2 regions of the Moraxella nasicaprae genome follow, and region 2 is predicted to be linked to the other one. Evidence: riboswitches for the same ligand, from Rfam matches in the RefSeq annotation. Region 2 holds a riboswitch; the other holds the start of a gene.

Region 1 (16,712 bases), 640 kb from region 2:
GTAGCACCACTACCGATAGAAATACCTAAGCTACCAGCAGAAGCAGTATTAGTGCCAGCACCTGCAGCCACAACAACTTGTGCAGCTTTTGGGTCAATGGCGATACCGCCAGGTTGTGCAGTTGCAGCAACAGCTTCACCTGCCACAGCCAAGGCAACAGCAGTCGCTGCTACACTCAATGATTTGGTTTTGGTTTTTGATTTGCCAATTTCTGAAACCGCTGTCCAAGTACCAGACGCTGCGTTCCAAATGACTTTATAAACTTTATTCATAAACAAGTCTTCTCAAAAATTAAGGTTTAAAATGATAGATCGATTAAATTTTAAACAAAAAAGATGATTTTGTTATAAAAATTTAACAATTAATCAAAAATACTAACCCTTACCAAAAACCCATCATTGAAAGAAATTTGGCAAGTTGTGTAGATTATATCATCTAAATTTAAAAAATCTACTCCCCCCCCCCCCTGCGAAATTTTAGTTTTTTATCATTGTGTATATTTGTTCATTTTTTGTTATAATTTAAAAAAATTATTAAAAATCATATAGTTATAAAATATTCAATTGAGGATTTATTTTTTTGTTACATATCATTACAATTAGAAATATTATCATAATTTAACAATTTAAAACATATATCACACTTTTTGATAAAATCAAATTTGTATAAAAAATATGCAATATCCATGAATTTTTTGATGATAAAAGAATGGGATAATATTTCAAAAAATCTGAAAAAACTTGATTTTACTAGATTTTTTGTCCATTACTTCATTTTTTTATATTATTTTATTTCATAATCATTTTATTCGATATAAATGATGAATATTTAGCTATTTATCATAAAAATATTTGAATAAGGCAGTCCATAGACGGTAAATTTGCCAATTATGTAAACTAATATTTGCATCATGTATTTTTGTAAGAAATTGTATATTTTTACCAATGCTAATCAACAACAATAATAAAAAAGACGGCGATAATCCGTCTTTTTTTGTGTGGCACCAATGATTCATGACGGTATCATGATTGCACTTTTGCCTCGGCAGCTTCGACCGTCTGACGAATCAGGGTATTGATGGTCATCGGCCCTACCCCACCTGGTACAGGCGTGTATGCTGAGGCAATCTCCTGAATACCATCAAGCTCAATATCGCCACAGCCGCCCTCATCGGTTGGGTGGAAACCTGCATCGACCACGACCGCTCCTGTCTTAATCCAATCTTTTTTGATGAGTTCTGGCACCCCAACCGCCCCGACCACGATGTCGGCTTGGCGGATATGCTCGGCAAGATTGACCGTCTTAGAATGGCAGATGGTAACGGTACAGTTAGCATTAAGCAACATCATCGCCATCGGCTTGCCTAAGATGGCACTACGACCAACCACGACAGCGTGCTTGCCAGCCAGCTCAATCTGATGATGCTCTAATAGGTGCATGATACCCTGCGGCGTGCAAGAACCGTAGGCAGGCTCGCCCATCGCCATACGCCCAAAGCCCAAGCAAGTTACACCGTCCACATCTTTGGTTAGGCTGATACGATCAAAGCAGGCTCGCTCATCAATCTGAGCAGGTACAGGGTGCTGTAACAAAATGCCATGCACATCTGGATTGGCATTAAGCTCATCAATCTTGGCAAGCAGTTGCTCTGTGGTCGTCTCTTGGGGCATCTCAACACGAATGCTGTCCATACCGACTCGCTTGCAGGCATTGCCTTTCATACGCACATAAGTCGCTGACGCTGGGTCATCGCCCACCAAGATGGTCGCCAAAATGGGCGTGCGTCCTGTGGTCTGTTTGAGGCGTTCAACACGAGTGCGTAGTTCGTTTTCGATGTTGCTTGCCAGTGCTTTTCCGTCCAATACCAATGACATGGTTAGTTCCTTATAAAAATGAATGTGAGGGGTAACTTGGGTTAATGAAGATAAATACGGTGTTTTGCCAAAAGCCAAATCATCAAGATACCAAACCAATCAAACGCCCATCAGACCAAAGTCTGTATCAAAGCGTGCAGTCTTGGTGTATGAACTTGGCAGATATGACAAATAAAAATGGGCGGATTTTAGCCTACGCTAATCCGCCCATGTTATCACAGACCAATCTCGCCAATGAATGGTAGATGGCGGTATTTTTGGTCGTAATCCAGTCCATAGCCAACGATGAATTTGTCCTCAACCTCAAAGCCTAAAAACTGCACAGGCAAGTCAATCACACGGCGAGACGGCTTGGATACCAGCGTACAGATGTTGATAGAGTTTGGGTTGCGAGTGTGTAGGATTTCCATTACCTTAGATAGCGTACGACCAGAATCAATGATGTCTTCGACAATTAGTACATCTTTGCCAGCAATCTCGCTGTCTAAATCTTGGATAATCTTAACATCGCCACTAGATACGGTGGACTTGTTGATATAGCTTGACACCGTCATAAAGTCAATCTCGTGCGACTTGTTGATTTGACGGCACAAATCTGCCATAAACAGCACCGAGCCACGCAACAAGCCAACCAGCACCAGCTCTTTATCGCTATTGGCATAGTGGGCGTTGATGGCATCGCCTAATTCTTTGACACGCTGGGCGATTTGCTCAGCAGAAATCATCACGGTTAATTCTCTTGGTTCGCTCACAAGGCTACTCCTAAAAACAATCACAAATGATGGCTGATAAGCACATCACAAAGAACAAAATCACTTCCCCAATATCTGATATATTGGCAGTCATGCTGGCTTGTATAGGATTTTGCCCAAATTAGCCAATCTTTGTAAGGCTTGATGATAAACCATCATCAAATCATAATATATCAGCGTAAAAGACACGCCAAATAGATAAAATACCTATTATACCAAACTTAATGCCATTTCCGATAGAATAAATTGACGAATATCATTGAGCATCGTGGTATCGTAGTTATGAATAAAGGCAAAAGACAGCTGACGGCTTGGGTCACAGAACGCCACAGAACCGTTATAACCCATGTGTCCATAGGCTTGGCTGGCGTTTTGCAAGCTAAATACTCGATGAAATCCAGCTCGCCAACGCATATTGGCAGGCATCACAGCATCGAAGCCGTCTGTATAGATGGCTTGCATCTGAGTAAGTGTCTGGGCATTGATGAGGATTTGGTCTTGCCAGATACCATCATTGGCGTGCATGGCGTAGATGGTTGCCAACGCATTGGCGGTAGAGACACCATTTGCCGCAGGAATGACTGCCGTCAAAACTTCATCGCTATGATAGCTTAGCCCATCTCGCCCATTTGGCATTAGAGCGTTTTTATAATTAACCAAATTCATCTGACTGGTGTCAAAATACAGTCGATTGATGTTGGCGGTGGTCAGCTCACTCGCCTGTTGCCAAAGTGGTGTTACAGGTAGCTCGCCTAAGGTTTGTTTGGTGGCATCGCTGTCAGGTTTTAGGGTTGGCTTGCGTCTGGGGGCGTCTGCTGTCTGTGGGTCAAAATATCGCTCGGGCTTGGCAATCAAATGCAACTTATCACTTGGCACGCCATAGTATAGCTGACCCACCAAATCCAAAGGCTTGGCAAGATACTCATCAAGAGCCGCTTGCAAACTTAGCCCTGTTACACGCTCAACCAATCCACCCAAAATCCAGCCAGACACTAAGGCACTGTACGCACTGGCATAATGCTTGCTTTCTTGACCTGCTGGCGTGCTGGTTGGCATCTGTGCCACCAAATCAGTCATCGCCTGCCAGTCAATCAGCGTCTGGGTATCGCTTGCCACCGAACGAACATCAAATAAGCCTGCGGTATGCGTCAAGACATCAATCAAGCGAATGTGCTGCTTGCCCTGCTTAGCAAATGCTTGCCAGTAATGAGCGATGGGCATTTGATAATCTAGCATTCCTTTGGATACCAAAATGGCAATCAAAGTCGCCATCACGCCTTTACCGATGGAAAAATTGACCGACAAAGTATCGGTCGTCCACGCCATGTCAGGTAAAGCAAGCCCTGTGGCGGTATTCACCACTTGCTTGCCTTGATGGTAAATCGCCAATGCACCACCACAAGGAGCATCGTCAAACTGAGTCAGTGCTAATAGTTCGTCAAAATCTTGCCAGTCAATCATTGGTGTTATTCTTGTCATTAGGTTAGGATAAAGATAAACAAAAAACGACATCATCAACCAGATGCCGTTTTTTGTTTGATGATTTATAGATAGGCGATGCTACCCACCAAATGCGGTTTTTCGCCATCAGCTTGATAAATGCCAAATTCAATACCGATTTGACAAGGAGTGTCGCTGATAAGCTCAACCTGCGATGGTAAAAATATCGGCTGTTTAAAAGTCACATCGACACGATAAGAATCTGGCAATTCATAGGTCTTGGCAAGGATTGCCAATGCTTTTGCCTTACTCCACATACCATGAGCGATTGCCTTTGGAAAGCCAAAAGCCCTTGCTGACAATGGGTGTAGATGAATCAAATTAAAATCGCCCGACACGAACGCATAGCGTCTGCCAATATCTTCGGCAATGCTCAGCACTTCATGTACGCCCCCTGCCATTGGTTCAGGTTTTGGGGTGGCGATGGGTCGTGGTGCGGTAGATTGCTCTTTGGGTTGTTTGGATTTTTTTTGACGACACAAATAAGTCGATACCCCCTCCCAAATCAGCTCATCGCCCACAGATACGCTGGTGATGAAATCAAACTGCTGCCCTTTGTCATGTCCACGCAAATTATCCAAACGCACCGACATACTGACTGTCTGGGTATCAAAAATCGCCCGATGTACCGTCACGCTATTTTCTAGATGTACCAGTCCAAGCATCGCAAATGGAAAGTTTGGCTTTGCCATCATGTTCATCTGCAAAGTCTGAGACAATACCGCAAAATAAGTCGCTGGCACTCGTCCATCGTCCACAAAACCACAGATTTTGCGGTATTCTTGCAAGTTGGCTTGGTCAATTACCAGCTTATCCACCACATAGACATCATCAGGCAAAGTAGTTGCTTTTTTGTCATTACTTGGCAATAGGCTTTTGATGACATTGGCGTAAGTGGTGTGCATCTTTGGCAACTGGTCAAATTGTTTTTTTGACATACATTATCCTACTGTTTATTGACGAACCAATCATGCACCCAAGATACTCTGACCGCAAACACGCACCACACGACCATTGATACCGCCTGCTTGTGGTGCAATCAGCCAAGCAATCGTCTCAGCCACATCAACAGGTTCGCCCCCTTGTGTCATCGAGTTCATACGGCGACCCGCCTCTCGAATGGCAAATGGAATTTGCCCTGTCATCTTGGTTTCGATAAATCCTGGTGCGACTGCATTGATGGTGCGATGAGTGCCTTTAAATAGTTTGGCAGTCGCCTCAACCAAGCCAATCACGCCAGCTTTACTCATTGCATAGTTGGTCTGACCTAGATTGCCAGCGATGCCCGAAATGGACGATATGCACACGATGCGTGCAGCATCAGACAGACCATCGTGTGCCAATAGATAATCATTGATGCGTGCAATGGCAGTCAAGTTAATGCCTAGCACCAAATCCCACTTATCCTCACTCATGTTTGCCAAAGTCTTATCACGAGTTACGCCTGCATTATGCACCACACCATCAAGCTGACCACAAGCACGCACAATCTGCTCGCCTGCATCGTCTGCTGTGATGTCAAGCGGTAATGCCTGACCGCCAATCTGTCCAGCCACTTTTTGTAGCTCTGGCAAGGCTTGTGGTACATCAAGACAATACACTTTTGCCCCATCTCGTGCCAAGATAGTGGCGATGGCTTGACCGATACCACGACTTGCCCCTGTTACTAGGATTTTTTTGCCAGCCAAAGTGTCATTGGTCTGATAAGATGATTGGCAAATCGTAATCGGCTGACCTGACACATAGGCAGATTTTGCTGACATGAAGAAATTTAAAGTGTGTTCCAGTTCGTTTTCTGCACCTTTTTGTAGGTATAGCACTTGGGCGGTGATGCCTTTTTTAAACTCTTTGGCAACCGACTTAACAAAACCCAACAACGCTCTTTGAGCAAGGGCAAAATGCACATCGCCCCCTGTGCAACAATCAGGGCGAGCAATGACAATGATTCTGCCTGATGACTTGATACGACGAGCAATCAGATGAAAAAACTCATAAACCTGTTTTAGGTCATCGCTGTTTTTTAGGTTGGTGGCATCAAAAATTGCCACTTTAAAGCGAGCATTCTCATCGCTCAATCGCTCAGTTAAGCTGGTGCTGGCAAGCGTCAATAATTCGCCTTGATTGGTGGAAATGTTGGCAGATAGCTTGCCCAAAATCTGTGCCAACTGCTGACGCACCGCCTCATCATCGCCCACAGACAGACCCAGTGCCACCTCGCCACGCAAAATCGGCTGACCTGCTTCATAGCGGTCAAGTTTCATTGGGACAGGCAGTCCTAGATTTTTGGCAACTTTTCTACCCAAAGAAGACTGCATCAATTCGCCATAACGGTCACTCATAATTTCTCCCAAAAATTGGCTGTATTGCTATTTTATTTTATGCTAACACCTTACCACAAAATCATCAAAAAACCAAACCCAACTTACATACCAAATACCACATTTAACGCACAAAAAACCGCCAGCCAGCTTAATGAACCCATCAAAACACCGACCGACGGTTACAAATAAAGCAGTAAAGGCAATCAGGTCAGCGTGGTCTGCTTAGTCTCACGCACCATCAATAAACCAATCAACGACAGCACCGCATTGACAAGCATATAGCAGCCCACGCCAATAAGACCAAACTGAGCGTTAAGCTTGATGGCGACGATGGTTGCTACACTTGCCCCCAAAATGCCCGCCAAAGTAAAACCAAGCGACGCACCCAGATAACGCACCTGCGTGGCAAATAACTCAGGCAAAATCACCGCCATTGGTCCAAAATTTGCCCCAAGCAAAACCATGCCAATGCCAATAAAACCATACAGCCCGACCGCCTGATACACCAAGCCATCTTGTGCCAATAACATCGGCAAACACAGCCCAAACACACCAATCAGACTGGTGCTGGCAATTAGGACAGTTTTGCGACCCAGTTTATCACACAGATGACCTGCCGCCACAATACTGATGGCAAATACCACCGCCCCAAACAGCAATGCCATCGTAAACTGCTCACTGGGCAAACCTAAGCCCTGTGCATGCCCAAAATCAGACAGCTGCGTACTGCTCTTTGCATAAATCTGCCCAAAAATAACCACCATATAAAATTGCACATAGCCAATAATAGCAATCAAAATCGCCTTAAAAAACGGCACTTTATGCGTTGTAAAAATCTGCTTAATGGGCAATTTGTGTAGTTTATCCTGATTTTTTGCATGGTCAAAAACCGCACTTTCTTGCAGAGTAAGACGCACATACAGACCAATCATCACAAGGCAAGCAGATGCAATGAACGGCAATCGCCACGCCCAAGCACTGACCGCCTCTTTACCTAAGCCAAGTGCCAATCCCAAAAAGACCAAGTTCGCCAAAAACAGACCTAGTGCCGCTCCCAGCTGCGGAAAGGCAGTGAATAATCCTCGCTTGCTTTGTGGGGCGTTTTCCAATGCCACCAATGCCGCACCACCCCATTCGCCACCAAGTCCAATGCCCTGCAAGGTACGACATAAAAATAGCAATACTGTCGCCCATACGCCAATGCTGGCATAAGTTGGCAAAAGACCAATCACCACCGTTGAAACACCCATCAACAGCAGTGAAATGACAAGGGCATTTTTTCGCCCCAAAGTATCGCCATAATGCCCAAACAACATCGCCCCCACGGGTCGTGCCAACAGATTGACCGCAAAAGTGTAAAGTGCTGCAATCTGACTGGCAACAGGGTCACTATGGTCAAAAAATTGCTCAGAAAACACCAATACCGTCGCCATTGCATAGATATAGTTGTCAAAATACTCAATGGTTGTGCCAGTCATTGTAGCGATGGCGACTTTTTTGGGGTTGTTTTTTTGGGGTAAAGACAGATAATGATTATCGCCAGATTGGTTCATTTTAGTTGCTCCACAGCAGTTATGATGTTGTCAGCTTGCGTGATGGCAGAGATGATTGCCACGCCATTTGCTCCATAAGTACGCAAAGTCTGAGCGGATTGATGTGTGATGCCACCAATTGCCACAAAAGGTTTTTGGATACCAGCTTGTCGCAAAATTTTGGGAAATTCGATGCCGACAGCAGGTTTTTGATCGCTTTTTGATTGGGTTGGGAAAATCGGACCTGTGCCAAAATAGCTCACTTGCGGTATGCTATCCCAATATCGAGCCTGTTCCAGAGTATTGACCGACAGACCCAGAATCATCGGTTTGGGCATTTCTTGGGCAATGTCAATAATCGACTTATCCCCCTGTCCCACATGAATGCCGTCCACGCCAAGTTCAAAGGCAAGCTCCACCATGTCATTTAGAATAAACGGCACGCCATACCGCTGGCACAGCCGCTGGCATTCTTTGGCAAGTTGTTTTTGTTCGCTTGGATTATCTTGCAGCGAAAATGCTCCCTTATCTCGAAATTGGTAACAGCTGATTCCTGCTTGCAAGGCTTGATGTAGGATATTTAGCAGATGCTCGCTGCGGTCGCCTGCTAGATGCCGACAGTCTTGTGTTCCTGCGATAAAGTATAAATTTAGGATTTTGGGGTCAAATGATGACAAATTCATAACAGATGTTTCCTTGCTTTGATGGCGTCCGCCCCTGCCCAATGATTGACAGGATTGATGCCGCCTCCGACCTTAATGGGGTTGGCAATGGCGTGCGTGATGAATGCCTTAGCGTCTTTGATGGCATCCATCATCGGCACACCTTTGGCAAGCTGAGCTGTCAGGCAAGCTGAAAAACTACAACCAGTGCCGTGCGTCCCTGACTGTAAAATCCGTCTTTGCTCCACAAAAAATCTTGAACCACCTACCGACACCCAATCACGACACCACTCATCATCACGATGACCACCTTTGATGATGACTCCTTTGATGCCCATTTGATGCAACTTATCAATGGCAAGCTGTAAGCTGTCATCATCACTAATGCTCAATCCTGTCAAAACTTGTGCCTCTGGAATGTTGGGCGTGATGACATCTGCCAATGGCAATAATTTTATCAATGCCGTTACCGCATTTTCTTGTAATAAATTTGCCCCACCTTTGGCAATCATCACAGGGTCGATAATCAATTTGCCAACGCTTGCCTTGTGCTGTACCAAAAAATCATACACCGCCTGTATGCTTGCCACATCGCCAAGCATACCAATCTTGCACGCCTTAATACTAAAATCATCAACCACCGCATGTAGCTGGCTTGTGATGGTCTTAGGCGGTATCTGATGAATATCAAACACACCTTTGGTGTTTTGGGCGGTGATGGCGGTAATCACCGAAGTGCCAAACACCCCGCACAGCCCAAAAGTTTTCAAATCTGCCTGTATGCCTGCACCGCCACCAGAATCCGACCCTGCGATGGTTAGAGCTTGATACATCATGACAATCCTCCTTGATACTCATCAATCTTGGCAAATTTGGCAACCGTGTCATCATCAATCGCCCCAAGACAATCCATCAGCCCCACATAAAACTGCCCCAACTGGGTTTGTTCCAATCGAGCTGCCACCAATTCTCCTGCCACAGCATAGCTACCAGCTGCCGCCACAACCGCCTGCAATGCCTCAGATGGATTTGCCACCGCCAAAAATGCACCGCACACGCCAGCCAAAAGACAGCCAGATGCGGTAATCTTGGGAAACATTGGTGTGCCATTATTGATGGTAAAGACCACATCGCCATCACTGACATAATCCACCGCTCCGCTAACCGCCACAACACAGCCGTATCGATTGGCACAGTCTTTGGCAAGCATCGCCACATCAGCATGACCACAGCCAGCGTCCACGCCTTTGGCTTGCCAATCCACACCTGCCAAAAACGCCACCTCGCCAGCATTGCCACGAATGGCAGAAAAACGAATTTCGCTAAGCAGTTTTTTGGCAATCTGTTGACGATAAGCAGTTGCACCAGCACCCACAGGGTCTAGCACCACAGGCTTACCCAGCTCATTCATCGCCTTGCCAGCCACAAGCATCGCCTCTACTTGTGTGATGCTCAACGCCCCCATATTGATGACCAAAGCATCGGCAATGGCAGGCACTTGACTCATCTCATCAAGTGTGGACGACATGAATGGCGATGCACCAATGGCAAGCAATCCATTGGCGGTAAAATGAGCAGACACCAGATTGGTGATGTTATGCACCAAAGGGTTTTGCTGGCGAATCTTGGATAGATACTGAAAATTCATAAATTCTCCCTAAAAACGATTTTATTCATCGAAGATTGATGGCAGATTGTCATCAACCACCAGTATTTAGGTCAAATTCATCAAGACAGTAAGCACTCATCAAAATTGCTTGGACAATATGATGCTTACCAAAAAGACAAAAGCCCTTTTAGGTCTTGATAAAACAGACCCAAAAAAGGCTTAGTTAGGACGGCAGACAACCGTCAAATAAATCAAATAAGTTCATCTTAGTTCCCTACGCCAGTGCTAACTGTATCAGGTTCACGGGTATCATCTCAGCCTGACCATCACGGTCTAGGCACCCCGACTAAATTTTGTCATTTAGTTTAAACAAATCAAAAAATATTGTCAATATAAAATAAATCACTGTATAAAATTAAATCAAAATAATAACCATAAGTATTCAAATATAAATTTCTTATAATATTTTATTATAATATAAGGAAAAATTGGCTTAATTCATGATTTTGTTGGTAAATAATGCTAATCTAAGCCCAATCACCATTCATCAATTAGGAAATTTCACATGACCATCAAAAAAGTCGCCATCTTGGGCGGAAATCGCATTCCCTTTGCTCGTAGTAACGGTGTGTATGCCGATGCCAGCAATATTGATATGTTAAGTGCTGCATTGGACGGTTTGGTTGAGCGGTTTGATTTGGCGGATAAAGAGATTGGCGAAGTTGTTGCTGGCACTGTCCTAAAACACAGCAATGACCTAAATCTTACCAGAGAATCACTGCTCAACACTCGCCTATCGCCAACCACACCAAGCTACGATATCTCCCAAGCGTGCGGTACAGGCTTGCAGGCAGCATTTGCTGTTGCCAACAAAATCGCACTTGGTATCATCGATAGCGGTATTGCAGGCGGGGTGGACACGACTTCGGACGCACCGATTGCCTTAGGCGATGGCGTGCGAAAATCCTTGATTCGACTGGGTAATGCCAAGACCGCCAAAGACCGCCTGACCGCTCTTAGCACCATCAATCCAAAACAACTGCTTGCTTTCCCCCAAAATGGCGAACCACGCACTCGTCTATCGATGGGGGAGCATCAGGCCATTACCGCCCTAGAATGGAACATCAGCCGTGCCGCCCAAGATGAATTGGCTTATCAAAGCCATCAAAATCTTGCCAAAGCCTATGCCGAGGGGTTCTTTGACGACCTAATCACACCATACAAAGGTCTTAGCCAAGATAACAACCTGCGTGCCGATACCACGCTTGAAAAACTTGCCAGCCTAAAACCTGTATTTGGCAAAAAGAATGCCAACCCCACGATGACCGCTGGCAACTCCACCCCATTAACCGATGGTGCATCTTGTGTTTTGCTTGCCAGTGACGAGTGGGCAGATAAACACGGTTATAAGCCCCTAGCCTACCTAACCCATCAGCAAACAGCGGCGGTGGATTTTATTGGTAAAGAAGGCTTGACCGAAGGACTTTTGATGGCACCTGCTTATGCTGTGCCAAAAATGCTTGCTAAGGCTGGTCTGACTTTGCAGGATTTTGATTTTTATGAAATTCACGAAGCCTTTGCATCACAGGTGCTATCGACACTTGCCGCATGGGAAGATGAAAACTTTTGCAAAAACCGCTTGGGTCTAGATGCACCGCTTGGCTCAATCGACCGCACTAAACTCAATGTCAATGGGTCAAGTCTGGCTGCTGGACACCCTTTTGCCGCCACAGGTGGGCGAATCCTTGCCAGTGCTGCCAAACTCCTTGCCCAAAAGGGCTCTGGTCGTGCATTGATTTCTATCTGTGCTGCTGGTGGTCAGGGTGTAACCTGCATCCTAGAACGCTGATTGACAATCCAAAAAAAACAGCACCGTCATTGGTGCTGTTTTTTATTCATTGATTTTTCGATTGTTGTCGCCACGCCTTATATTTCATATTGGCAAATAAGATTGGCCATATACCAACTGCATATAACGCCCCGCCCAGCCATTGAAAATAAAGCGTTTCCTCGCCAAACATATGATTGGTATAAACACCCAATAAAAAGAAAACGATGGTAAATAACAACCAATCTAGCTTGATTGTCTTGCCGTCCCAATAACAAAATACCAAACTGGCAAGTCCCAAAAATGCCAATATGCTCATCGTCAAATCAAAAGAAAAATCATAATATGTCATCATCGTCTAACTCCTTGATTGGTTGGTTAAAATTTTTTTATTCTAAATTTATCCCTAAAAATATGGGAACGAAGCAACTGTTCATATTGCGGACGAGAGCTTTGAGAAACAACCAATGATATGATTAACACCATCGCCAAATGCATTGCCATGACATTCGCCGTCTGCTTTTCTGGATAATGCCACAATAAAAAAATACTGGGCAAAAACCCCACCGCTATATGTAGCAGACGCCACCAGTGAATTTTCTTATCATGAAATAGCATGACTAACAAATAAAACTGACATGCAAAAACCAGCTCTGTTGCAAAAAATCCAAGCATCACAACACTCCTTGATTATTCCGCCCAAAATACCCTTTCTTTCAGCTGAGCAACCTTCCACCCTTGATAAAACCAAATAATGAAAAAAGGCGACATTGCTCTTGTTACGGCAGCATAAACATAATTAAAAGCGGAAGCACCCAATTCTTTTCTTAGCTCGTTGGTCTCAATTAGATTTTGTGTCTCAACAATATCTGAATGTACAGCAGCCATCGCAACCAAAACCAACACAATCAATACATGTATCATGGTCGTAAATTCAATGACATGTTTTCTCCAAAACAGCAAGGTAAAAAAAGCACCAAAAATCAATGCCATAAATACATTCGCCATCCATCAAACCTCCATATCATCAATAGACCGCATAAGCAGTCTATTGATATTGTTTAGATATTATTGATGAATTTGGTCTTTGCCATCTGTATCTAAACACTTCTCGTTCAAACTTTTTACCATCATCACGACTGTTGGTTGTTCTTTGTATTTTTGCCATCAGAATTACCTTATTTGGATTTGGTATCATTCTTTGAAGGTTGTGAATCAAATCGCCAACTTTCAAGCCAAGAAATACCATCTGTGATGTTAAAAGCACCTTCCATGAAAGCCTCTATTCTGGCTTTTAAAACACCCATATTTAATCTTAAACCACCGCCATGAAGAGATTTACAAGACACATCGGTCGCAGACCGCATCTATCCAATTTTTATAAAGTTATTTGGGATTATTTGCCATCATCGGCATGAGCGATGCTTGTTGCCAGCATCGTGATGAGCGTACCAGTCATCAATAGGTGATGTGTTTTCATAAAAAACTCCTTTTTTGATTAAGATAGACATTGCACAAAGAAAACAATAATCAGCACATCTTCCTTGTGCATTTTTATACTATTACAAATTTATACTATTACAAAATAATCTGTCTGTCAATATTTTTTATTAAATAAACTTAATAAAAAACACGACAGCCTAAGCCATCGTGTTTTTTGATTATCTGACGATGATTTAGTCGTCTAACTGCTGCTTAGTTGGGCGAACCATCATCATGAATACCACAAAAGACACCGCAGTAATCGCCAATCCCAGCCATACCGACAAGTCATAATCCAATCCCAAGCCAATCGGAGCATTGAGAATAAAGGTGGTACATACCGCTGTCATGAATATCGCAGGCACGGTAGATACCCAGTGGAATTTCCCTTTATTCATCAGATAGGCAGAAGTTACCCATAGTGTTACCATAGCTGTGGTTTGGTTTGCCCAACCAAAATAACGCCACAAAATCTGAAAATCAACTTTGGATACCAAAAAGCCCACCACGAATAACGGCAAAGCAATCATCAAACGCTTCATCAATGTTTTTTGTTCAAAGTTCAGCCATTCAGCAATCGTCAAACGAGCCGCACGAAATGCTGTATCACCTGAGGTAATCGGCAAAACCACCACGCCAAGCACCGCCATGATACCGCCAGCCATGCCTAACATGCCAACCGCAGAATCATAGACAACTTTTGACGGTGTACCTTGCAATGCCTCCACCAATCCAGCTTGACTGTCATAAAAACTTAGCCCCACCATACACCAAATCAAGGCAATCACACCCTCGGCAATCATCGCTCCATAAAAGATAAAGCGAGCCTCTTTTTCATTTTCGGCACAACGAGCCATCAGTGGTGTTTGCGTGGCATGAAAACCAGAAATCGCCCCACAGGCAATGGTCAAAAACAAAATTGGCCAAATCGGCACATTGTCTGGATGCATATTTTTGAAGAAATCAGCAAAACCAATGTCTGTACCGACCGTACGGAAAAAACTGATGTCATTGGCAAGCAAGCCATACAACATACCAAAAGTCATGAATAACAACAATGCCCCAAAAATTGGGTAAATGCGACCAATGATTTTGTCAATCGGTACTAAGGTTGCCAAAATATAGTAGGCAAAAATGACGGTCGTCCATACCGCCAAGATAGTCTCTTTTGACCAACTGCCATTGGTTGCACCACTCAAATCCATCGTGATGTTTGTCAATAATGAAGCAGGACTTGCCACAAACACCACGCCCACCAGCAGCAGTAGCAATACCGCCAAGATGTTCATAAAGTGTTTAAAAGGCTTGCCCAGATATTTACCAGCCAAAAATGGTAAATTCGCCCCACCATTACGAATGCTTAGCATGCCAGTCAAGTAATCATGCACCGCACCTGCAAAAATACAGCCAAACACAATCCACAGCATCGCCACAGGTCCATACAACGCCCCCAAGATTGGCCCGAAAATCGGACCTGTACCAGCGATATTTAGCAGTTGAATCAGCCAAATTTTGCGTTTTGACATCGGTACATAGTCCACACCATCAGCCATCGTATGAGCTGGTGTGGCTCGCTCTGGACGAATGCCAAAAATCCTCTCAATGACTTGGCTATATAAAAAATAGCCCATCAATAGCAAGGCAACGCACGCCAAAAACCATAACATATCTATACTCCCTATAACCCAAATAACATCACACAATCCATCAGCAAACCCAGCAATCAGCCAATTTGCCAATCCTTATCACTCATTTGACAAAACATCATCTTGATACACAAGCCAACTTACACTCGCTCATTTGGCATCATTAGCCTCATCTGCCTGAACGGGCAAGCGATGTTCGATGCGTTTGCCATTGTCATCAAACTGATATTTTGGCACGCAGCTACGACAGCCGCCTTGCTCCACACCCATGTCTTTGCATAGCTGGTTATAGGCATTCCATAATTTTCGCCAAAAACCGACATTTTCTTGATTAGACATTGATACTCCTTATCAGTTGCTTGTCTTTGTTTTCATTCTATACAAATCAGCAACAATACGCAAATAGTTTATACATAAATCAATAATCTCATTACCCAACATAATCCTATTGCCCAATCAACACAACATCGTCACGCAATCATCATGCCTGACAGACAGCAAGAGACACTCTGTTTAAACATCGACCCAAGCATTGTCACAAAGCTGATTTTAAGATGGCAAACTGAGTATGCTACACACCAAACGCCCATCTTGCCTAAGCAGTTGAGTGGTTAAACATGATTGTTAGCACCGTATCATCAATTCTCATTAATACAGCAGTAAACATCAAGCCATAAAAAAACACGACAGCCTAAGCCATCGTGTTTTTTGTTTGATTTGATTATTTGATACGCATATCGCCAGTTTCGACAAAGCGTTGATGCCATGATAGGGCTTCTAGCAAAATGTGCGGTGTATGTAGTCCGCCTGCTTTTTCGGCACGGTCGTAATAATCTCTTAGCATATCACGGTAGTCAGGGTGTGAACAGTTGTCAATAATCAGCTTGGCACGCTGACGAGGCGACTTGCCACGCAAATCTGCCATACCCTGCTCAGTGACGATGAACATCACATCGTGTTCGGTGTGGTCATGATGCGATACCATCGGTACGATTGCAGAGATTGCCCCGCCTTTGGCAGTTGATGGACTGACGTAGAATGAGAAGAAACCATTGCGAGTGAAGTCGCCAGAACCACCGATACCGTTCATCATCTTAGTACCCATGATGTGTGTTGAGTTCACGTTACCATAGATGTCCGCTTCAATCATTGAGTTCATGCCAATGACACCCAGACGGCGAATCACTTCTGGGTTGTTGCTGATTTCCATTGGGCGTAGGATAATCTTATCTTTTAGGAATTCGATGTTTTCATTAAAGCGAGCCAACGCATCAGGACTGAACGACAAAGCAGTCGCAGAGGCAGTTTTCATCTTTTTGGCTAGGATTAGGTCAAGCATGCCATCTTGAAGCACTTCGGTATAACCTGTCAAATCTTCAAATGGTGCATCAAGCAAGCCTGCCATCACAGCGTTCGCCACATTGCCCACGCCTGATTGTAGTGGCAGCAAGCTCTTAGGCAAACGACCAGCCTTGACTTCATGGTCAAGAAAATCAATCACTTGGG
Region 2 (16,712 bases):
TTTTTGCCAATGACCGCATCAAAGAGCTGTCAGATACGGTGATTCAGCCGTTTTATCATGGGCAAGCTGCTTTGGCAATTCAGCTGTTGCAGAAAGAATTTGCCAATTTTCCAGTCAAAATTCATAAACCCGAAGGGGCGATTTTCTTGTGGGTATGGTTTGAGGATTTACCAATATCGACCACCAAACTCTATGAAATCTTAAAAGAACAAGGCACGCTCATCATTCCAAGCGAGCATTTCTTTGTTGGCGTGGATACCAAAGATTATCCGCACGCCACACAGTGCATTCGCCTATCCATCGCCCAAGACGACCAGACACTCAAAGACGGTATTGCAACCATTGGCAGGGTTGTGCGAGAACTCTATGCGATGCAGTAATAAAAATAAAAATCCGCCATTTGAGCGGATTTTTTAGGTGGTTTTTTAGGCTGGTTTTGTAGCTGCCGTCACCACAATCTCCACAAGCCAGTTTGGATTGACCAGATTGGCTTGCACGGTGGCACGGGTGGGCGGAACATTACCCTGTATCCACGCCTTGTACTCGGCATTAAATTTATCAAAATCATTTAAATCTTTGATAAACACTTGGGCGGTCAAAAGGCGAGATTTGTCCGTGCCTGCTTTGGCAAGGGCTTTGTCAATATTAGCAAGAACCTGCCGAGTTTGCCCAACAATATCAAGGCTGTCATCATCAGGCACTTGCCCTGCCAAATATACCACGCCATTATAAACAGCGATTTCGGCAATGGTTTCGTTGCTGTCTAGTTTAATGATTTCACTCATAAAAGTTACCTACATTGATTAAAGAGTTAATTAAATCCAATGGTTTTAAACCAAATGCCTTCATCAAAAATTCTTAAATTTTTGTCTTGTAAAGGCAATAGCCAATTACCAAATTTATCTAATATACCATATTTACCATTATGATGTCGCACAACAAAAACGGCATTATCATCAAGCATAAAAGTATAATCGGTAATGGTTTGATATTCAAAAGGCAAAATAACATTGCCCTGATAATCCAATAAGCCCATGTGTTTTATTTCTTCTTTATTGGATTTTTCTAAGGTGGCAATGATAACATTGTCGGCTAAATCCAAATTATCATATTGGGGCGGTATGACAAAATGCCCATTTTTATCAACAACGCCTTGCAAATTTTTATTTTTATGACTGATAAAAACCGCATAACCTTTATCATTAAAATTATAAAAATCGCCAGCCAAATCCTTAAATAATTCTTTGCCTGTTTTATCAATCACTCGCCTACCAGAAAGGCTATTGGGAAATAAAAAATCGGATAAGCCAAATTGTGATTTGGCAATTTCATATTCTTTGGCTTGGTGTTCGTTATTGGGCAAAAAAGTATAAGAAAACCCGTGATTATCAAAATTGTAACTATTAGAATTATTGGTAATTAGGTTTGGCTCAATGACCCAATCACCTGTGCGGTCAATAAAGCCATAATAAGGGCTGTTTTTCTCTTCACTAACCGCCATTAACTCATTAGTAAATGCCACTTGTGCATTATTGCTATCAAAATTCATCTCACGAGAATTGGGAAAGTAAAATTTAACGGGAATTTTGATACTTTCCGACATATCCATAAAACCAATTTTGTCTATATGCTTATCATTGTATTGTTCATCAATGGCAACATTCTGAATGGCGACAAAATCTTGTTCATCAGGAAGTGAGAGTAACTGCCTACCTTTTTGTGGTGTAATTAGCCATTCGCCTTTATCGTTAATAATGCCATTATGGTCTGACAAGTAAGCACCACACGGCTCGGCAAAGCCAATGTTGCCATATTTTGAGTGCTTTTCAAAACCTTTAAAAAAATCAAATTCCCCTGCTGTACTACCATCTTTAAAAACAAAACTCCAACACCTTTCATAATTATCATCAATTTTTTTATAAAATTGATAAATGGATAAAATATGATTGGGTAAGGGTTTTGCAAAAGAGCGATGGTCATCATTCAAATCATTAAACTGGGGTGGAATAACCCAATTGGCATCATCATCAATAAAGCCCCATTTGCCATTTTCGTCCCTTGCACCAATAACCCCAAGCTCTCGCTCGCCAACATTTTGAAAACGAGACAGCTTGGCAATCTTTTTATCGGTTAAAGGTGTTTGTTTGCCAGTTTTGCGATTGATTAAAGACAAATAACTATTGATAATAACATTTGTTTTATAACTGTACTCTCTATCTTCTTCACTTAATTGATTGATTTTTTGTTCTATTTCAGAATTAACTTTTGCAAGCTTTTCCTTATCATTAATATCGGGATAATCAAGCATTAAATTGGGTAATTCATATTCTGAATAAGGTATAGTGCTTGCTTGTGATTTTAAAAATTGACCATCTAATGTGTAGTAGTCGGTATATTCTTTGTTGTCATTTTCATAAATACCAACCCATTTTCTATCCTTATTGCCATCAATATCATCATTATTTTGGATAATGTGCTGATATTTTGTGGGAATAATGGTTTTGCCATTAGCGGTAATGATGCCAACAACTTCTTGGTCGTCTTTTTTATCAAATATTTCAAAAAATACCGAATTGGCAAAGGCAATATTGGCAAACAACAAACAACTTGATAACAAAAATTTTAACATAACCAATTACCGATAACGCTCAATATTAAGCCCATCAATCTTAATCTGTGTCGGCTGACCTAAAATAATATCAGAAAGCAACTTACCAGAACCACACGCCATCGTCCAGCCCAGCGTGCCGTGTCCTGTGTTGATAAATAAATTATCAAACTTGGTCGCTCCGATGATGGGTGTGCCATCTGGGGTCATTGGACGCAGTCCTGTCCAAAATTTGGCATTGGGCAAGTCGCCTCCGTCAAATAGGCTCTTTGTAACCATTTCCAGTGTGGCACGGCGAGCAGGGTTTAGGGATTTGTCAAAGCCTGATAGCTCTGCCATTCCGCCCACACGAATCCGCTTATCAAAGCGAGTAATGGCGATTTTATAAGTTTCATCAAGCACGGTGGAAACAGGGGCTTTTGTTTCGTCCACGATTGGCACGGTTAAGGAATAACCTTTGACAGGATACACAGGCAAATCAAGCCCCAAATCCTTTGCCATTGCCCGAGAATAGCTCCCTAACGCCAAGACAAAACCGTCTGCCGTCAAGGTTTCGCCATTTGCCACCACGCCTGTAACTTTTTGATTATCAAAGATAATTTTGTCAATGACGGTGTTAAATTTAAATTCTACGCCCAAAGTTTTAGAGTGTTCGGCAAGGCGTTTGGTAAATAAATGACAGTCGCCTGTTTCGTCATTGGGTAGTCTTAGACCGCCCAAAAGCTCGGCACTGGCATAAGCGAGGGCGGGTTCAGCACGCACAAGCCCATCTTTGTCCAAGACTTCATAAGGTACACCGCACTCATCAAGCACTTTGGTATCTAGTTTCATTGCTTCAAGCTGAGCAGGTTTACGAAAGAGCTGTAAAGTTCCGCCTGTGCGGTGTTCGTAATCAATGCCAATTTCATCACGCAAAGCACGGATACAATCTCGGCTGTATTCGGCAACTCGCATCATGCGTTCTTTGTTAATCTCGTATTTTTGGGCGTTGCAGTTGGCAAGCATTTGTTTCATCCACGAAAGCTGAAAGCCTGTGCCGTCAGGAGAAATGGCAAGGGGAGCGTGCTTTTGGAACAGCCATTTGACCGCTTTCATTGGAATGCTTGGAGCTGCCCAAGGCGTTGAATAGCCGGGCGAAATCTGCCCTGCGTTGCCAAAGCTTGTCTCTTCGGCAACATTGGCACAGCGGTCAATGACGGTAACTTTTGCCCCAGATTTGGCAAGATAATAGGCGGTGGTTGTGCCGATGACTCCGCCCCCTAAGACAATGATATTCATATCCCACCTCCAACATTACACGAAAAAACATTCATAGAATTGCCATCATAACATGTATTGGTGGGTTTTTTAATTATTTTATCTTGAATAAAAGTGGTCTTTTGATTAAAAATACCAATCTGGCTAAATGTCTAATTTGCCTAAAAATTGTGCTACAATAAACACAACTTGACGGAGTGCGGTTTTTGCTGTGCAAATAAAAACCGCTGAGAGCCATTGGCAATCCGTTGAACCTGATGCGGTTCGTACCGCCGTAGGAAATCAAGTTTTCAAAATCTTACAAAGTCTTTTAATGATTGGTATTACATCAATCATACTTTTTCATCATAAGATTTTTGATGGCTTGATTTGTTTATTAGCCATTTAAAAAGGAAATTATGATGAGCCAAATCGCAAATCAATCCCCAACCGAACTTATCAACCAGCACGAACAAGATGCCAAAGATTTAACCCGTATCTTGCCTGCTTCCAAAAAAGTCTATGTAACAGGTTCACGAGACGACATTCGTGTGCCATTTCGTGAAATCTCCCTGACTGATACGCCCACAGGGCTTGCCAAAGACGGCTTTGAACAAAATCCCCCCATTTTGGTTTATGATACTTCTGGCGTTTATACCGACCCAAGTGTGAGTATTGATTTAAATCGGGGCTTACCCAAACTGCGTGAAAACTGGATTGCCGAGCGAGATGACAGCGAAGTCTTGCCCAGTTTAACATCGGATTTTGGTAAGGCACGATTAAATGACATTCGCACCGCAGATATTCGCTTTGCTCACATCACCAAACCACGCCGAGCCAAGAAAGGCAAAAATGTAACCCAACTGCACTACGCACGAGCTGGCATTATCACCCCTGAAATGGAATATATCGCCATTCGTGAAAACCAAAAACAGCGCGAGGGCGTGGATATGCGTCAGCACAAAGGCGAAAACTTTGGGGCAAATAACCTAACAGAAATTACCCCAGAATTTGTGCGTCAAGAAGTTGCTAGTGGGCGAGCGATTATCCCTTGTAACATCAATCACCCAGAAAGTGAGCCGATGATTATTGGGCGAAATTTTTTGGTCAAAATCAATGCCAATATCGGCAATTCCGCCCTAGGTTCGTCCATTGATGAAGAAGTTGCCAAGATGACTTGGGCAACTCGCTGGGGAGCCGATACCATTATGGATTTATCAACGGGTAAAAATATTCACGAAACAAGGGAGTGGATTATCCGCAATAGCCCTGTACCGATTGGTACAGTGCCGATTTATCAAGCCTTAGAAAAGGTAAATGGCGTGGCAGAAGACTTGACTTGGGAGATTTTTAAGGATACACTCATTGAGCAAGCCGAGCAAGGCGTGGATTATTTTACCATTCACGCTGGTGTGCTACTTCGCTATGTGCCACTCACCGCCAATCGCTTGACGGGCATCGTCTCTCGGGGTGGCTCTATTATGGCTCAGTGGTGTCTGGCTCATCATAAAGAAAACTTTATTTATGAGCATTTTGATGAGATTTGTGAAATTGCCAAAGCCTATGATGTCTCGTTTAGTCTGGGCGATGGACTTCGCCCTGGCTGTATCCAAGATGCTAATGACGAAGCTCAATTTAGCGAGCTTAAAACCTTAGGCGAGCTGACCAAACGAGCGTGGGAGCATGATGTACAAGTGATGATAGAAGGGCCAGGACACGTGCCTATGCACATGATTAAAGAAAATATGGAGTTGCAGTTAGAACACTGCGGAGAAGCCCCCTTTTATACGCTAGGACCTTTGACCACCGACATCGCACCTGGTTATGACCACATCACCAGTGCAATAGGGGCGGCGATGATTGGCTGGTATGGCACGGCAATGCTGTGCTATGTTACGCCAAAAGAGCATTTGGGCTTGCCCAACAAAAAAGATGTCAAAGACGGTATCATCACTTATAAAATCGCCGCCCACGCTGCCGACCTTGCCAAAGGACATCCGTCCGCTCAGGTGCGAGATAATGCCCTGTCTAAGGCACGATTTGAGTTTCGCTGGGAAGACCAGTTTAATCTATCGCTAGACCCAGATACGGCAAGGGCAATGCACGATGAAACCATGCCCAAAGAGGCTCATAAATCGGCTCATTTTTGCTCGATGTGTGGGCCAAAGTTCTGCTCAATGAAAATTACCCAAAATGTGCGTGAATACGCCAAAGGTATGGAAGAAATGAAAGAGAAATTTGCCGAGCAAGGGAGTGAGCTGTACTTAAAAGCCTAAATGTATCTCAATAAAAAAACAAAGCCGTTTTTTGATGGCTTTGTTTTTTTGTGGAGCGGTTTGAATTATTGTAATCTCATCACAGCCTCTTCGCCGCAAGAATCATAGTCAATATTACCTTGACTGTCAGTTAGGGCAATTTGTCGGCGATTTAACACTTTAAAATACCGACCTTCTGAATCTTCCATCACTGTGCGATACTTGCCTTGATATTCGACCATTCCCACTCTGTTTGTTTTATTGCTGACCGTATAGATTTTGGCATTGCCATTCTTTTTGATTTCCAGATAATGAGTGTAGCCCATACCGCTGATGCAGTAGCTCCAAAACTGCTTCTTGCCCACAAAAGGCAGATTGCCATTTGCTAAAACAGTCATGGGTAGGGTAAATGCTAGAATTGCCAGTAGCTTTTTCATGATAAATTCCTTGATAAACACAAAGAACATAAAAATTTATTATCGTTTTTTTTTTGGATTGTCAAGCGATACACTATTATTAGAAAAGTTGTTTTATTTATACTATTTTGGTTTGATAGATGAATACTTTGTCAATAAGGCGTGTCTAAAAATCTGCTATAATATGAAAAAATTAAAAAATAGGTAAAGAGAATGTCTTTTTTTTCGTATTTTGAAAAACGCCTAGACTCCTATCCAGACATTAACCTGCCTAAGTATTCAGGTGGACTGTTTTCGTTCATTTATGCTTGTACAGTAGGCTATCGTGGCTGGCTACTTTTGTTTACGGTATTAACCGCAATCTCTGGGCTTTATTGGGCATTTATTTATTCATGGGTGGGGCAAATTGTTGATTGGCTAGGTATGTATAGCCCACAGGAGTTTTGGCAAACCAAAAAGACTGAGCTGCTAACCATGCTTGCCATTACCGCCATCATTCCTATGGTTCTTTTATTTGAAACCACCATTCATCATCAGGTGCTACAAGGTGTTGTACCGATGAGACTTCGCTGGATTTTTCATCAGCATATGCTAGGACAGTCCATGCAGTTTTATCAAGATGAGTTTTCTGGTCGAGTTTCTGCCAAAGTGATGCAAACTGCTTTGGCGGTGCGTGATGTGGCGATGACGCTCATTGGTGTATTTGTATTCATTGGTACTTTTTTGGTGGGGGCTGGCACGGTGCTGGTCAGCATTCATCCGCTACTTGCTATACCTTTTGTGGCGTGGGTGCTGATGGTGGTTGGTCTTTTGGTGTTTTTATTGCCAAAATTACAAAAAGTCAGCCAAGAGCAGGCGGACGCACGAGCTTTGATGACAGGACGCATCACCGATGCCTATGCCAACATCAGCACGGTCAAGCTGTTTAGTCATTCTCGCCGTGAGCTGTCTTATGCCAAAGAAGCCATGCAGCATTTTTTGGGTAAGGTGCATAACCAGATGCGTCTGGTCTCCATTCTTGAAATTTTGGTGTCTTTGATTGCAGTCATCACTGTATCGGGCAGTATCGCCATGAGTGTGTATCTGTGGTATACAGGCGTGGTGGGTGCTGGTGCGGTGGCAGTAGCTGGTGCATTGGCAATTCGCTTACAAGGTCTGACACACTGGGTGCTGTGGGAGACGGCATCTTTGTTTGAGCATTTAGGTACAGTACAAGACGGCATGAACACCTTGACTACGCCACACGCTGTGGTAGATAGCCCTGATGCCAAAATGTTTCATGTGGAACAGGGTAAGATTGAGTTTGACCAAGTATCGTTCAATTATGGTAAAGGCGATGACAAAATCGGACTGCTTGAACGGTTTAATTTGACCATTAACGCAGGCGAAAAAGTGGGATTGGTGGGTCGTTCTGGTGCTGGCAAATCCACTTTGGTAAATCTATTGCTTAGATTTTATGATGTCAGCGGTGGTAAAATCGTGATTGATGGACAAGACATCAGCACATTAACCCAAGAATCTCTACGCCAGCAGATTGGTATGGTTACCCAAGATACCTCGCTTTTGCATCGCACCGTACGAGAAAACATCGCTTACGGTCGCCCTAATGCCACCGATGACGAAATCATCGCCGCCGCTAAAGCAGCTCATGCGTGGGAATTTATCCAGACACTACAAGATAAACACGGCAATACAGGGCTGGACACCCAAGTGGGTGAACGAGGTGTCAAGCTCTCTGGTGGTCAGCGTCAGCGTATTGCCATCGCTCGTGTGATGCTAAAAAATGCACCAATTTTGCTTCTTGATGAGGCGACCAGTGCGTTAGATAGCGAAGTAGAACACGCCATTACCACCAGCCTTGATAAGATGATGGCGGGCAAAACCGTCATCGCCATCGCCCACAGACTTTCGACCATCGCCTCAATGGATAAGCTGGTGGTGATGGATCAGGGGCGGATTGTTGAGATGGGTAGTCATGATGAATTGATTGCCAAAAATGGCGTGTATGCCAGTCTTTGGGCAAGGCAATCTGGTGGATTCTTGGCGGAAGAATAGTCTGATTGATAAAAAATATCTTATATAAATCAATTGATTACAAACTTTTTTGATATTTTTGACGAATGTTAAGGGTGTTTAAGGTTTCTTTAAGTTTACTGTGATTAAATATATCCATCGAAACGATGAATCGTTTTGTATATTAAAGAATTAATTTTGGAGATTTTTATGAAAGTTTTAAAGACAATGCTAGCAACCCTGCTGATTGGCACCACTGCAATGACTGCACAGGCAAACTATGGCACACAGACTGTGCAAGCCGCTGCCGTCAAAACAATGATGGACGACAGCCATGTAAGCATCACGGGCAAGATTGTGCGAGTGCTTGGTAGAGAGAAATTTGAACTACAAGATACCTCAGGCAAGGTTATTGTGGAGATTGATGATGATTATTACCATAACCCACAAGAGCTGGTCGGCAAAAATGTCACCATCACAGGCGAGGTGGACATCAGTCGTAAATCCAATCGTGTGGAAATCGATGCTGATTTTGTGCAAATCCACTAAACCAAAACCACCAGCGATGAACTGGTGGTTTTTTGTATCAGTATTGATTTAACCACCTATGCGGTGTAAGAGTGGCGAGTTTGGGGCGTATGGTTTGGGCGGTGGGAGCGTGCCTGATTTCTAAAAAAGCCCCAGTTGGGGCTTGTGGTTAGCTGTTTCTTTCACGAGCTTTGATGACTTTTTTGACCTTATCTCTGGCTCGGCTTTGTTTGAGCGAAGATAAATAATCCACAAACAATACGCCGTTTAGATGGTCCATCTCGTGCTGGATACACACCGCCAGCAAGCCATCTGCTTCGATGCTAAATGGCTTACCCTCTTTGTCTAATGCCTCAATTCGTACACGGCTTGGGCGTTCGATGGTGTCGTACACCTCAGGAATTGACAAACAGCCTTCTTGGTAGGGGGCAAGCTCTTCGGTCAAGGGAGTGACTTTGGCGTTGATAAACACCTGTGGAGCAGGTTCTTCGCCATCACGAGCCAAGTCCATCACGATGACCTGTACATGGCGGTCGATTTGGGTGGCGGCAAGACCGATGCCTTTGGCGGCATACATGGTCTCAAACATATCATCAATCAAAGTCTTGATGTCGTCATCAATCTGTGCCACAGGCTGAGCGATGGTGCGTAGGCGTGGATCAGGATATGCTAAAATAGGAAGTAGTGCCATGGGATACTCTTTATGTTATTAAGTGACTGTGTCTCATTATAAAACAAAAAACGCAAAAATAAAAATCTGACTGTACCGCCCCTTCATTGACCGTAGATAATGAATAAAAATCAGTTGGAAAAATTTACCTTTTGTGCAAAAATATAAAGCCATTCAACCTGTATTTTGCCATTAGTTACAAGGATTTTTATGACCGCACGCACCGCCACCATCACTCGTAATACCGCCGAAACTCAAATCAGTGTCAGCATCAATCTTGATGGCACAGGTCAGGGCGTGTTGGACACAGGCGTACCATTTTTGGATCACATGCTTGATCAAATCAAGCGACACGGACTGATTGATCTTGATGTCAAATGTGTGGGCGATACACACATTGATGACCATCACAGTGTCGAAGATGTTGGCATTGCCATTGGGCAAGCACTTAAAGCCGCTTTGGGCGATAAAAAAGGCATTCGCCGTTATGGGCATTTTTATGCACCACTTGATGAAAGCCTAAGCCGTGTGGTGGTGGACATTTCTGGTCGTCCAGGTCTGCACATGCAAGTGCCATTTACTCGTTCGCACATTGGTACAATGGATGTGGATTTGTTCAGTGAGTTTTTTTATGGTCTGGTCAATCACGCTTTTATCACGCTGCACATTGATAACCTAAAAGGCAAAAACAGCCACCATCAAATCGAAAGCGTTTTTAAGGCATTGGCAAGAGCCTTGCGTATGGCGGTTGAATACGACCCAAGAGCCGCAGGCGTGTTGCCATCAACCAAAGAAATGCTATAACTCTTTTTTGGATTTTGGGAAAATATCATGAAATCACCAACCATCGCCCTGCTTGACTATGGTGTGGGCAATCTTTATTCTGTTGCCAATGCCTTGACTGTGGCAGGAGGTAATGTTGTCATCACCAGCGACCCAAAGCAAATCAACGCTGCTGATAAAGTGATGTTGCCAGGTGTGGGTGCGATGCGTGATGCGATGGCAAATATGCGATTGCATGGCATTGATGTGGCGGTTAAGCAAGCACTTGATAGCAAGCCTGTGATGGCGATTTGTGTGGGCATGCAGGCGATGTTTAATCACTCTGAAGAGGGCGATGTGGCGTGTCTTGGTGTCTTATCTGGTACGGTTCGACGATTTGATGATGCGTGGTGTGACAATGGCACGCCCATCAAAATTCCTCATGTAGGCTGGAATGTGGTGAGTGCCGACACCAATCATGCACTGTGGCAAGGCTGCAATCATCAGCATTTTTATTTTACCCACAGTTATTATTGCGACCCTGATGATACGGCTGGATTGATTGTGGCAAATACCCATTATGGGCAGTCTTTTTGTGCCAGCGTCATTCGTGATAATCTGTTCATCACTCAGTTTCACCCCGAAAAAAGCCATGAAGCAGGATTAAGACTGTTGTCCAATTTCATCAAATGGCAACCCTAAAACAATCCTGCCGTGACGGTCGGTTGGTGGTTGGCAGTTTATTCATCTTCAAATCAATCAATCTGCCTATCAGAAGTTGCCAAATAGCCAAATGGCAGATTGATGAGCATCAATGCTGCAAGTAGCCACAACGCTACTTGCCAGTCGCCTGTATATTCAAACAACAGCCCCACTCCAAGCGGTCCAAATACCGCCAATGAATACCCTACCGCCTGCACCATGCCTGACAAATCTCGGGCGTGGTCGGTATTTTGCGTGCGAAACGAAAACATCATCAGACTAAGCGTAAATACCATCGCACAACCAAAACCCATCATCGCTGCCCAATAGGGCAAATAAGTGGGCAGATAGATGATGCCAAATATTCCCAAAGCATTAAATACACACCCTGTCACACCAATCAGACGAGTAGGGCAGCCTTGTTTGATGAGAATGGTTAGGGATAAAATCGCTAAGGGTGCCATGATTTGAAATAAAAATGCCGAAAAATTGGCGTCGCTGGTGGATAATCCTGACCAAGTGGCGATGGACGGTAAAAAACTTGCCACCGCATAAAATAAAAATGACTGCAAGCCTAGCAATACCGCCATTTGCCAAGCTGCTGCCGACCGCCATGCATTAAATTTTTGATGATTGGTGATGAGTGAACTTTGGCGAGGACTGTGATGGGTGCGATACACATAAAGCCACACCAGTGCCGCTGCCAATCCAAATATTCCCCAAAAACTCATCGCCATCTGCCATGAGGTGCTTGTAGCGATGGGCAGTACCACCCATGCACCAATACCTGCCATGGTGGACATACTAAGGCTAAATATTGCTGTGGCAAGTGCGATGTTATTGGGTGCATATTGTTTGATGAATGGGGCGGTTAAGGCGTTGAGCATGCCAATGGCAAAAGATAGAATCAGTGTGCCGATGTACAACGCCATCACGCCAAACCAAACCCGAGTAGCCACCCCGATTGCCAGCAGTGATGTCATGCCAATCATCATCTTTTCTAAGCCGAAGCGTCTGGCAAGCACTGGGGCAAACAGTGAGCCGACTGCAAATAAAGGCATGGGCAACGCACCAAGATAGCCGATGTCGCTGGCGGTCAATCCCAGTCGTTCTTGTAAGGTGCTGGCGATTGAGCCAATCATCACAAGAGGCGAACGCATATTGACCGCAGCCAAGACTAGCCCAATGAGCAGAATAATAAGAGCAGGCGTGTTGGAAGCAGGCTTGGATTTCATGGGTAGTGGTAGGAGTAAAAAAAGCTTTTTGATTATATCAAAAAGCGTTCAGTGATGGATAAAATTGATAAAATTTAGCACATCAGATAAGGGTTTTTATATGAATCATAAAAATAAAAAGCTATTTTAAGGCAAAACGCTGAATTTTATTTTTTGGTTTGTTGGTAGCTTGTCATAAAATAGTGGTATTCAAAGTGAGTATGCCAAATCTTGTGCAAGATGTACCAAAAATAAAACAGCCACAACAAAAAAAGTTGTGGCTGTTTGTGTTAGGCGGATTTTGAGATGGCTTGAGCCTTGTGCTGAATTTCTGGGCTAAGTTTGGCTTGACTTTCGCACTTATTTGGGTCATTGCCACAAAATTGGCAATATTCATCGCCCATCAGATTGGCAACACCACCGCATGAACCTTTGAGTGGTTGTTTTTTGACCAGATAACCCACGCCCATGAATAAAAAGAACAGCAAAAACACCCCAAAAGTTACCGCAAGGATTGGTAGGAATTGGCTAAGAATATCGCTCATCATTGGCTCTCTTATTCGTTGCTATCGTTGGTTTGTTGTTTAAATATTGGACACATTATAGCAAATACAGCATCAGTATTTTGTATTAAGTTTGTTTATGCTTGATACAAAGTTTGCTTGGTATCATCAAAAACACCGCCCAAATTATGTTGGACGGTGCATTTATTTTTTTAAGACGATGTCAAAAGATTATTTATCTTTGACTTCGGTAAACTCAGCATCGACCACGCCATCATCGGCAGCTTGGTTGGCAGTCGGCTGCTCTGTTGCACCAGCATTGCCAGTGTCAGCATAGATTTTTTGACCGATTGGCAAGAAAGCGTTGTCCAATGCTTCAAGTTTTGCTTTGATGGCATCAACATCATCTTCTTTGGTGGCTGCTTCTAGTTCGCTGATGGCAGCTTCTACTGAGGCTTTTTCTTCATCAGTGACTTTGTCAGCGGCATCTTTTAGGGCTTTTTGAACGCCAGCGATTCGACCATCTGCTTCGTTACGAGCACCTGCAAGCTCAGCAAATTTCTTATCTGCTTCGGCATTTTCTTCGGCTTCACGAATCATTCTTTCGATGTCTTCATCAGACAGACCAGAGTCTGCTTTGATTTGGATAGACTGTGATTTGCCAGTTCCTTTATCCTTAGCAGAGATGTTCATGATGCCATCTGCGTTGATGTCAAAGGTAACCTCAATCTGTGGCACGCCACGAGGTGCTGGCGGAATGTCGGTTAGGTCAAAGTTGCCAAGCAGTTTGTTTTGATTGGCAATCTTACGCTCGCCTTGATACACCTGAATGCTGACCGCAGGCTGGTTGTCGGCAGCGGTTGAGAACACTTGTGATTTTTTGGTAGGAATCATGGTGTTCTTTTCGATAATGGCAGTCATCACGCCACCCATGGTCTCGATACCTAGGGTTAGTGGTGTTACATCAAGCAATAGTACATCGTTTTTGTCGCCAGAAAGTACCGCACCTTGAATGGCAGCACCCATCGCTACTGCTTCGTCAGGGTTCACGTCTTTGCGAGGCTCTTTGCCAAAAAATTCTTGCACTTTTTGTTGGACAAGTGGCATACGAGTTTGACCACCAACCAAGATGACATCGTCAATCTCAGACGCTGATAGACCTGCATCTTCTAGGGCGATTTTGCACGGTGCGATGGTGCGAGATACCAACTCTTCGGTCAAGCCTTCTAGCTTAGCACGGCTGATGGTGATTTCAAGGTGTTTAGGGCCTGACGCATCAGCAGTGATGTATGGCAGGTTTACCTCAGTAGATTGGCTGCCTGACAGTTCGATTTTGGCTTTTTCGGCAGCTTCTTTAAGGCGTTGCATGGCAAGTGGGTCGCCTTTTAGATTGACGCCTGTGTCTTTTTTGAACTCATCAACCAAGAAGTCAATCAACGCAAGGTCAAAGTCTTCACCGCCCAAGTGCGTATCGCCATTGGTTGCCAGCACTTCAAACTGTTGTTCGCCGTCCACATCAGCAATCTCAATGATAGAGACATCAAAAGTACCACCACCTAAGTCATAAACTGCTACGGTGCGGTCGCCGCCTTTTTTGTCCACGCCATAGGCTAGGGCAGCAGCGGTTGGCTCGTTGATGATGCGTTTGACATCAAGACCTGCAATCTTACCTGCATCTTTGGTGGCTTGACGCTGAGCATCGTTAAAATAAGCAGGAACAGTCACAACTGCTTCGGTTACGGTCTCGCCCAGATAGTCTTCGGCGGTTTTTTTCATTTTTTTCAAAACTTCTGCCGAGATTTGAGGCGGTGCTTGTTTTTTGTCGTTGACTTCTACCCATGCGTCACCATTGTCAGCTTTGACGATTTTAAAAGGCACAAGTGAAATGTCTTTTTGAACGACTTTATCATCATAGCGACGACCAATCAGGCGTTTGACCGCAAATAGGGTGTTTTTTGGATTGGTGACGGCTTGGCGTTTGGCTGATTGACCAACCAGCGTTTCACCATCTTTAAAGGCAACGATTGATGGCGTGGTGCGAGCACCTTCTGCATTTTCGATGACTTTAACTTTGTCGCCTTCAAGCACTGCCACACAAGAGTTGGTTGTACCTAAGTCGATACCGATAACTTTACCCATAATTTTTCTCCGATTATTTTAAAATTTTGTTCAGCTTTCCAAGTCATACATTCGCTTGGACTTTGAGTGCTATATTTGGTTGCAAATTTGCTTTTCAAGGGCAGATTATCAAAAATTTTTTATATTTTTAAAAAATTATTTGTCTTTAACCCATTGAAATTATTGATAAAATCCTTAGCCACCCACCATCACGATGGCAGGGCGTAGCGTGCGGTCATTAAGGGCATAGCCTTTTTGCAATACTGTGCCAACCACATCTTTTTCCACATCAGGTGCGATGCCGACCGCTTCGTGTTTTTCTGGGTCAAACTTATCGCCTGCTGGGTTGATGACGCTCACGCCATGCTTTTCAAGGACGCTGAGCAATGATTTGTGAGTCAAACGCAAGCCCTCCAACACACTCTCGTCCGCTCCTGCTTTTTCAGAAGCCTCCAAGCCTCGCTCCAAGTTATCCACCACATCAAGCAAGTCTTTGGCGAACTTTTGTAGGGTGTATTTTTTGGCTTTGTCGGTTTCTTGTTCCATGCGACGCTGAGCGTTATAGCTTTCGGCATTGGCACGAGCGGCAGCTTCTTTGGCTGCTTTGACTTCTTCTTGCAAGGCAATGAGCTGCTCTTGTAATTGGCTGGTTTCGTCCTGCTCGGTCGTCTGCTCGATGATTTCTTCGGTGGTTGGTTCGGTCGTCATTTTTCGTTGCCCCAATGTTTAACAATTAAATTCCCCAACTTGATAAAGGTTAAGGCGGTAATTTTCAAGACAAAAAACAAAAGTTTTTGATATTTTTGTCAAATTGGGCGGTTTTTTGGGTGATTTGGGCGTGACAAAGGATAAAAAGATGCAAAGATACTGCACCATGATAAGATTGGCTAGGCTGTCATCTTGGTAATGCTTGATGCAATCGTCTTGGGGTCAAGGTTGGCAATGCAGCTAACAAGGCTGGTTGGATAGACTTGTTTGGTAAGCTTGGTCAGTCGGTCGCCCAATGCCAAATAGTGATAATCGTGTGTGTGCGGTAGGGTTTGCCAGTGTTCTAGTGCCATTTGGCTACTGATGAGAACAAAAGGCGTGCCATCAAGTTTGGGTTGTAGTTTGGCAAAATTTGCGGTCAAATCATCGGGTCTGTCTCTTTTGTACCACTCGCACGCATCGACCATGACACCTTTTTTGACCAAAGTATCATGCATTAGCCTACGACCACCAATCCCACGCCATATCAGCACCTTGTCTTTGGCTTGTAGCGAGCGTACCACAGGCATTGCCAGCATGCCTTCATTGTTGGCGATGGCTGGTGTGGTCGCTGTCAGACCTGCTTGTGTCAGCACATCAGCGGTAGCATCGCCAACAGCGATGATGGGTGTGGCAGGCAGAGTGGATAAGTCTGTGTTTTTTAAAAATAGTAATGCTCTTCGTGCCGCCTCTACGCTGGTGATGATGAGCAGTTGGTAATGACCAGCTTGCCAATCAAGCATCATCTGTCGCTCAGCTGCACCGATGGGTAGGTCACAAATGGTCAAAAGGGGTAAGTCCAATACACACAAGTCAGACAACTGACCGATTGCCCCAGCACGATGACTGGGGCGAGTGTTGATTAAGATGGGTTTAGGCATTGGCATAAACAGTCGCCAAAATCTTGTCCGCCCCTTGTGCCAAGAGTTCTGTGGCGACT

The links. Region 2 has a riboswitch for thiamine pyrophosphate ahead of thiC (phosphomethylpyrimidine synthase ThiC). Riboswitches for the same ligand answer to the same signal wherever they lie in the genome.
Region 1: another riboswitch for thiamine pyrophosphate. It lies ahead of thiM (hydroxyethylthiazole kinase); the one in region 2 lies ahead of thiC (phosphomethylpyrimidine synthase ThiC).

The regions. Positions count from the first base shown of each region.
Region 1 covers NZ_CP089977.1:385,082-401,793, forward strand. The annotation lists gene LU297_RS01610 (YadA-like family protein) at 1-272, opposite strand, end outside; gene folD (bifunctional methylenetetrahydrofolate dehydrogenase/methenyltetrahydrofolate cyclohydrolase FolD) at 1,023-1,874, opposite strand; gene hpt (hypoxanthine phosphoribosyltransferase) at 2,090-2,599, opposite strand; gene LU297_RS01625 (serine hydrolase domain-containing protein) at 2,837-4,087, opposite strand; gene LU297_RS01630 (MaoC family dehydratase) at 4,171-5,064, opposite strand; gene LU297_RS01635 (3-oxoacyl-ACP reductase) at 5,095-6,465, opposite strand; gene LU297_RS01640 (MFS transporter) at 6,651-8,000, opposite strand; gene thiE (thiamine phosphate synthase) at 7,997-8,662, opposite strand; gene thiD (bifunctional hydroxymethylpyrimidine kinase/phosphomethylpyrimidine kinase) at 8,659-9,477, opposite strand; gene thiM (hydroxyethylthiazole kinase) at 9,474-10,289, opposite strand; TPP riboswitch at 10,505-10,605, opposite strand; gene LU297_RS01660 (acetyl-CoA C-acetyltransferase) at 10,816-12,099, shown strand; gene LU297_RS01665 (hypothetical protein) at 12,146-12,433, opposite strand; gene LU297_RS01670 (hypothetical protein) at 12,457-12,753, opposite strand; gene LU297_RS01675 (hypothetical protein) at 12,769-13,086, opposite strand; gene LU297_RS01680 (carbon starvation CstA family protein) at 13,755-15,227, opposite strand; gene LU297_RS01685 (DUF5363 family protein) at 15,357-15,545, opposite strand; gene scpC (succinyl-CoA:acetate CoA-transferase ScpC) at 15,928-16,712, opposite strand, start outside.
Region 2 covers NZ_CP089977.1:1,024,126-1,040,837, reverse strand. The annotation lists gene LU297_RS04865 (valine--pyruvate transaminase) at 1-380, shown strand, start outside; gene LU297_RS04860 (RidA family protein) at 426-785, opposite strand; gene LU297_RS04855 (WG repeat-containing protein) at 812-2,629, opposite strand; gene LU297_RS04850 (D-amino acid dehydrogenase) at 2,636-3,886, opposite strand; TPP riboswitch at 4,049-4,164, shown strand; gene thiC (phosphomethylpyrimidine synthase ThiC) at 4,267-6,120, shown strand; gene LU297_RS04840 (hypothetical protein) at 6,186-6,536, opposite strand; gene LU297_RS04835 (ABC transporter ATP-binding protein) at 6,729-8,570, shown strand; gene LU297_RS04830 (NirD/YgiW/YdeI family stress tolerance protein) at 8,739-9,077, shown strand; gene def (peptide deformylase) at 9,226-9,747, opposite strand; gene hisB (imidazoleglycerol-phosphate dehydratase HisB) at 9,937-10,530, shown strand; gene hisH (imidazole glycerol phosphate synthase subunit HisH) at 10,555-11,190, shown strand; gene LU297_RS04810 (MFS transporter) at 11,244-12,425, opposite strand; gene nqrM ((Na+)-NQR maturation NqrM) at 12,695-12,949, opposite strand; gene dnaK (molecular chaperone DnaK) at 13,139-15,046, opposite strand; gene grpE (nucleotide exchange factor GrpE) at 15,221-15,733, opposite strand; gene LU297_RS04790 (uroporphyrinogen-III synthase) at 15,913-16,659, opposite strand; gene hemC (hydroxymethylbilane synthase) at 16,646-16,712, opposite strand, start outside.